DNA from 3 places in the Metabacillus sediminis genome. Region 2 is predicted to be linked to each of the others. Evidence: a T-box and tRNA genes for the amino acid it is inferred to sense, from the RefSeq annotation. Region 2 holds a T-box; the other regions hold tRNA genes.
The links. A T-box is a leader RNA that pairs with one kind of tRNA and senses whether it is charged. The one in region 2 lies ahead of serS (serine--tRNA ligase), so its partner is inferred to be a tRNA-Ser.
Positions count from the first base shown of each region.

Region 1: it encodes a tRNA-Ser, which carries the amino acid that the T-box ahead of serS (serine--tRNA ligase) is inferred to sense. The anticodon was not compared.
Region 3: it encodes a tRNA-Ser, which carries the amino acid that the T-box ahead of serS (serine--tRNA ligase) is inferred to sense. The anticodon was not compared.

Region 1 covers NZ_CP147407.1:280,419-282,599, forward strand. The annotation lists gene cmpA (cortex morphogenetic protein CmpA) at 1-102, opposite strand, end outside; gene WCV65_RS01610 (SprT family protein) at 214-663, shown strand; tRNA gene WCV65_RS01615 (tRNA-Asn) at 801-875, shown strand; tRNA gene WCV65_RS01620 (tRNA-Ser) at 901-991, shown strand; tRNA gene WCV65_RS01625 (tRNA-Glu) at 1,007-1,078, shown strand; tRNA gene WCV65_RS01630 (tRNA-Gln) at 1,147-1,221, shown strand; tRNA gene WCV65_RS01635 (tRNA-Lys) at 1,225-1,300, shown strand; tRNA gene WCV65_RS01640 (tRNA-Leu) at 1,316-1,397, shown strand; tRNA gene WCV65_RS01645 (tRNA-Leu) at 1,417-1,502, shown strand; tRNA gene WCV65_RS01650 (tRNA-Arg) at 1,567-1,643, shown strand; tRNA gene WCV65_RS01655 (tRNA-Pro) at 1,660-1,736, shown strand; tRNA gene WCV65_RS01660 (tRNA-Gly) at 1,756-1,829, shown strand; rRNA gene WCV65_RS01665 (16S ribosomal RNA) at 1,914-2,181, shown strand, end outside.
Region 2 covers NZ_CP147407.1:26,057-28,237, forward strand. The annotation lists gene pdxT (pyridoxal 5'-phosphate synthase glutaminase subunit PdxT) at 1-506, shown strand, start outside; T-box leader at 560-758, shown strand; gene serS (serine--tRNA ligase) at 938-2,181, shown strand, end outside.
Region 3 covers NZ_CP147407.1:3,138,884-3,141,064, forward strand. The annotation lists gene WCV65_RS16265 (GNAT family N-acetyltransferase) at 524-994, shown strand; tRNA gene WCV65_RS16270 (tRNA-Glu) at 1,053-1,124, opposite strand; tRNA gene WCV65_RS16275 (tRNA-Ser) at 1,132-1,222, opposite strand; tRNA gene WCV65_RS16280 (tRNA-Asn) at 1,285-1,359, opposite strand; tRNA gene WCV65_RS16285 (tRNA-Ile) at 1,366-1,439, opposite strand; tRNA gene WCV65_RS16290 (tRNA-Gly) at 1,454-1,527, opposite strand; tRNA gene WCV65_RS16295 (tRNA-His) at 1,534-1,609, opposite strand; tRNA gene WCV65_RS16300 (tRNA-Phe) at 1,624-1,699, opposite strand; tRNA gene WCV65_RS16305 (tRNA-Asp) at 1,856-1,932, opposite strand; tRNA gene WCV65_RS16310 (tRNA-Met) at 1,937-2,013, opposite strand; tRNA gene WCV65_RS16315 (tRNA-Ser) at 2,105-2,181, opposite strand, start outside.

The DNA.
Region 1 (2,181 bases), 250 kb from region 2:
TTTTTTTCTGTAAAAATACCAGCATTGATTCAGAAGCTTTATCTGATAGCAATTTTTTTCATGAAAAGCACGCATCATCTGATTTTTTAACCATGATGGCATTGCTCATACCTCCTTAGCCGTTATAATGGAGTATGGGTATTAGCTAATGTATGCAATGAGTAAATGTCCTGTTCTTTGAACAGGCCGAATAAAGAAAGGTGTTACATTCATATGGATCAGCAGCAGCTGCAAGTGCTCGTTGAAGAACTATCTTCCAAGTATTTTAATAAACCATTTACCCATAAAGCGGTGTTCAATAACAGGCTCAGATCAACTGGCGGAAGATATATGCTTTCCTCACACAATATTGAAATCAATCCAAAGCAGCTTGATGAGCATGGAAGAGAAGCGATTGAAGGTATTATTAAGCACGAACTCTGTCACTACCATCTTCATCTGGAGGGAAAAGGATACCGTCATCGGGATCAGGATTTCAGAAAACTGCTTAAGCAGGTGGGAGCTCCCCGTTTTTGTACACCAATTCCTTCTTTGAAAACTCAAAAGCCCCTTCATCTCTATAAATGCAAAGAATGTCTTCAGCGCTTCGAACGGAAACGAAGAATGGATACGAAGAAGTATGTGTGCGGAAAGTGCGGAGGCCGGATTAAACAGTTGAATTAGGTGTTGACGGCGGTTGGTATGTATGGTAAATTATAAAAGCCGTCGTTGAGAGACAGGCTTCATGATTAATTGTTGAATAATAGTATTGACTTCGAGTCATAATTTACCTATAATAAAGAAAGTCTGCTGTTTATTATTCCGCAGTAGCTCAGTGGTAGAGCTATCGGCTGTTAACCGATCGGTCGCAGGTTCGAGTCCTGCCTGCGGAGCCATATTTTTATTAATCAGTACACAGATGGGGAAGTACTCAAGTGGCTGAAGAGGCGCCCCTGCTAAGGGTGTAGGTCGTGTAAGCGGCGCGAGGGTTCAAATCCCTCCTTCTCCGCCATCTAATTTTCAACATGGCCCGTTGGTCAAGCGGTTAAGACACCGCCCTTTCACGGCGGTAACACGGGTTCGAATCCCGTACGGGTCATTTTTTGTTTTCGGACAAGTTCTGATGCGTACAGAGGATTTAGATTCCTTTGGACGATTAGAGAATATTGGGCTATAGCCAAGCGGTAAGGCAACGGACTTTGACTCCGTCATGCGTTGGTTCGAATCCAGCTAGCCCAGCCATCCGAGCCATTAGCTCAGTCGGTAGAGCATCTGACTTTTAATCAGAGGGTCGAAGGTTCGAGTCCTTCATGGCTCACCATTTACATTTTCATATGCGGGTGTGGCGGAATTGGCAGACGCACTAGACTTAGGATCTAGCGCCTTACGGCGTGGGGGTTCGACTCCCTTCACCCGCACTTTATTTTAACTTAACATGCGGTCGTGGCGGAATGGCAGACGCGCTAGGTTGAGGGCCTAGTGGGGGCAACCCCGTGGAAGTTCGACTCTTCTCGGCCGCACCAAAAAAACTTTTTGAAAAGTGTTGACAAGAAATTAACGATTTGATATTATATATAAGTCGCCGATGCGCCCGTAGCTCAATTGGATAGAGCATTTGACTACGAATCAAAAGGTTAGAGGTTCGAGTCCTCTCGGGCGCGCCATATAAACTTGCGGTTGCGGGAAGTAGCTCAGCTTGGTAGAGCACTTGGTTTGGGACCAAGGGGTCGCAGGTTCGAATCCTGTCTTCCCGACCAGAAGTATACATATAATAATGCGGGTGTAGTTTAATGGTAAAACCTCAGCCTTCCAAGCTGATGTCGTGGGTTCGATTCCCATCACCCGCTCCAATTTTTGAAATGATCTTTGAAAACTAAACAAATCGAAGTGCCAACGTTAATTCTAGAGCAACAAACAAGAGCTAGTCAAACTACTTTTTGGAGAGTTTGATCCTGGCTCAGGACGAACGCTGGCGGCGTGCCTAATACATGCAAGTCGAGCGGACCTCTTCGGAGGTCAGCGGCGGACGGGTGAGTAACACGTGGGCAACCTGCCTGTAAGACTGGGATAACTCCGGGAAACCGGAGCTAATACCGGATAACTTTTCGAACCGCATGGTTCGGAGATAAAAGACGGTTATGCTGTCACTTACAGATGGGCCCGCGGCGCATTAGCTAGTTGGTGAGGTAATGGCTCACCAAG
Region 2 (2,181 bases):
CGATAAAGCGTCCTGAGCAGCTGAATGAAATAGACGGATTGATTATTCCGGGTGGCGAGAGCACGACAATGCGCCGCCTGATTGATAAATACGGATTTATGGAGCCGCTGCGCCAGTTTACGGCGAGCCGAAAGCCGGTGTTCGGTACGTGCGCAGGGCTGATTATTCTGGCTTCGGAGATTGTCGGCTACGAGGAAGGACATCTCGCGGCCATGGATATTAAGGTCGAGCGCAATTCGTTCGGCCGCCAGCGGGAGAGCTTTGAAGCAGACTTGACCATTACAGGAGTCGGGGAAAATTTCACAGGCGTGTTTATTCGCGCTCCTCATATTGTTGAGGCTGGAGAGAATGTCGAAGTTCTTTCTAAATACAACGGAAGAATCGTTGCAGCGAGACAGGATCACCTGCTTGGGTGCTCTTTTCACCCGGAACTGACCGATGATCACCGGATGACGCAGCTGTTCCTTGAGATGGTGAAAGAATCAAAAGAAAAAGCTTCTGCATAAAAAGGTTGAAACTGGTTCAGACTTGTAGTAAATTATGAACTATCAAAGAAATCGTTAAAACATTGACAGGAAGCAGTAGCGAATATTCCTTCTTAAGAGAGCCGGTGGGTGGTGCGAACCGGTGCTGGAAGTTTGTGAATCCGTCCTCGAGTGAAGCATTGAAATGCTTCCGGTCATGGCCGTTATCATGCAGAGCTGGAAGACTTCTGTCTTCAATTAGGGTGGCATCGCGGGTTAACTCTCGTCCCTTTATTGGGGACGGGAGTTTTTTGTTTTTTGGCTGGGTGTAAGCCGTGGAAGAAGGGAGACTCCTGATCAGAGGGACAGGTGTGGCCCCCGCAAGCGTAAGGTACACATCGCCCGCGAAGGGATAAGCGAACCGGATGCCATGGAAAGTAACAGCCTAATTATTAAAAAAGGGAGAGATTGCTGTGCTGGATATTAAATATTTGCGTCAAAATTTTGAAGAAGTAAAACAAAAGCTGTCTATTCGCGGAGAAGATTTAACAGATTTTGAAAAATTTGAAGAGCTTGACTCTAAAAGACGCGAACTGATTGCTGCTACTGAGGAACTGAAGAGCAAACGGAATGAAGTATCCGGACAAATTGCTGCTCTTAAAAAAGAGAAAAAAGATGCAGATGATCTGATCAAGGAAATGCGTGAGGTTGGAGACCGCATCAAAGAAATCGATGAAGAATTGCGCGGAGTAGAAGAAACACTTGAAAAACTGCTTCTTTCTATCCCGAACATCCCGCATGAGAGTGTTCCGCAAGGGGATTCAGAGGATGATAATATCGAAGTCCGCAAATGGGGGGAGATTCGCGAATTCGGATTCGAAGCGAAGGCACATTGGGACGTAGCAGACCATTTAGATATTCTTGATTTCGAGAGAGCTGCTAAAGTAACAGGAAGCCGCTTCGTATTTTATAAAGGATTGGGTGCCCGCCTTGAACGTGCGCTTCTGAACTTCATGATGGACCTTCACAATGATGAGCATGGCTATACAGAAATTTTGCCTCCTTACATCGTGAACCGTGCAAGCATGACGGGAACAGGTCAGCTTCCTAAATTTGAAGAGGATGCATTTAAAATTAGAGAAGAGGACTACTTCTTGATTCCGACGGCTGAAGTGCCAGTCACGAATATGCACCGTGATGAAATCCTTGAGGCGTCTCAGCTTCCGATCAATTACACAGCTTTCAGTGCTTGCTTCCGTTCTGAAGCAGGATCAGCAGGCAGAGATACACGCGGACTTATCCGTCAGCACCAATTTAACAAAGTAGAGCTTGTGAAGTTTGTTAAGCCGGAGAACTCTTACGAGGAGCTTGAAAACCTGACAGGTCATGCTGAGAAAGTTCTTCAGCTTCTAAACCTGCCTTATCGTGTAATGAGCATGTGTACAGCAGACCTTGGCTTTACGGCAGCGAAGAAATACGATTTGGAAGTATGGATTCCAAGCTACGGTTCTTATCGTGAGATTTCTTCTTGCAGTAATTTCGAAGCGTTCCAGGCGCGCCGTGCGAATATCCGTTTCCGTCCGGAGCCGAAAGCAAAACCGGAGCCGGTTCATACGCTGAATGGATCTGGTTTGGCGCTAGGACGCACCGTTGCAGCCATTCTTGAGAACTATCAGCAGGAAGACGGCAGTGTCATCATTCCAGAGGTCCTGCGCCC
Region 3 (2,181 bases), 990 kb from region 2:
TATCTCAATCTATATACCCCTTTTACTACTTTTTAATTCTCTACTTTGAAAAAAAAATCCTTTTGTGCAAACGCTTTTATAATTAGACATAATCTAACAAATATTTATCGCAGGTGAACACAATGTTATTTTTCTAAATAGAATTAAGAAAAGTATAAAAAAAATAGAGGTAAACCCTTTGCTGCGAGGGCCTTCCTCTATAACGAACAAATAAAAGCATTATTTTAAAAACATGATTATTTGAAAAAAAGTGTCGTAATTAGTCGAATATTAATTTTCTAAAAAAGCTAAATTACAGGAAAAAATGAAGGAATTACCACAGTGAGGAAAAGGTTATGTTTCGTCAATATATTCTTAATTAACTTTTAAAAACAGTAATTCTTTCAAAAATGGAGCAGCTGTGTCAAAAAAAGCTTACAGATTCCTCTGGCTTGGACTATATTTCTAAAAAAAGATGACGCACAAGGAGGCCGCTGCCTTGCTAACTCTAACCAAACCGGATTTCAGATTAAAAGAGGCATATATGGAGTTTTATGAGGAATGGAAAAACTCAGAAGAAAAAATTGTTCCATGGGTAGTAGCTGAAAGCCCAGCTGACTTTGAAAAGTATCTCCATTATTTAGAGGAGCAGGAGCAAGGTAAAAATATTCCGGAGCAATTTGTTCCCCATTCTACCTATTGGCTTCTTTTGGGCAAGAGTCGCATTGTTGGAGCTGTTAATATCAGACATAGGCTGAATGAGTACTTAAAAGAGCGGGGAGGACACATCGGATATGGAATCAGACCTTCTGAACGGCAAAAAGGATATGCTACAGCAATCCTGTCCCTGGCTCTGGCTGAATCAAAACGAATGGGGATTAAAAATGTGCTTGTTACATGTGAAAAGTCCAATATTGCATCGGAGAAAACGATTTTAAAAAATGGAGGAAAATTCGATTCGGAGTTTATCGAAGAATGTGGAACCGTGGTTAAGCGATTTTGGATTGCCGATTGAACTGCTTCAGTTTTAAAAGAATAACGCAAAAAACGCTGCAGACGCAGCGTTTTTTCAATGACCCGTACGGGATTCGAACCCGTGTTACCGCCGTGAAAGGGCGGTGTCTTAACCGCTTGACCAACGGGCCAGACAGATGGCGGAGAAGGAGGGATTTGAACCCTCGCGCCGCTTACGCGACCTACACCCTTAGCAGGGGCGCCTCTTCAGCCACTTGAGTACTTCCCCATATATAAATAGATGATCTGTGAAAGGATTCTCACAAACCTGTTTAACGCTTATAATGAAAATGGCTCCGCAGGCAGGACTCGAACCTGCGACCGATCGGTTAACAGCCGATAGCTCTACCACTGAGCTACTGCGGAACAAAATGGGCCTGAATGGACTCGAACCATCGACCTCACGCTTATCAGGCGTGCGCTCTAACCAGCTGAGCTACAGGCCCATATTCAATTGAAATGGAGCGGGTGATGGGAATCGAACCCACTACATCAGCTTGGAAGGCTGAGGTTTTACCAGTAAACTACACCCGCATGAAATGGGGCGACTGATGGGAATCGAACCCACGAATGTCGGAACCACAATCCGATGCGTTAACCACTTCGCCACAACCGCCACTTCAATATAAATGGTGGCTCGGGACGGAATCGAACCGCCGACACATGGATTTTCAGTCCATTGCTCTACCGACTGAGCTACCGAGCCATTATAAATTTTCCGGCAGGATCAGCTCTTTCGATCACATCCTCACGTATTCTATACGCTTCGGTGCTCACTCAATCGCTTCCTCGACCTTTACGCTTGCTTATTGAAAGCATCTTACTTTTTTTTCAATTATCCTATGTACTACGAAAAAATAAATGGCGGTCCGGACGGGACTCGAACCCGCGACCTCCTGCGTGACAGGCAGGCATTCTAACCAACTGAACTACCGGACCATTTTGGTTGCGGGGACAGGATTTGAACCTGCGACCTTCGGGTTATGAGCCCGACGAGCTACCAGACTGCTCCACCCCGCGGTGATAGAAAGCTATGCTTTTAAAACTTAACATTGCTCTTATTCAGTATTACTATCTAAGCATAGATCATACCTGAAAAATAAAGAATATATGGAGGAGGAAGAGGGATTCGAACCCCCGCGGGGTTTGACCCCCCTGTCGGTTTTCAAGACCGATCCCTTCAGCCAG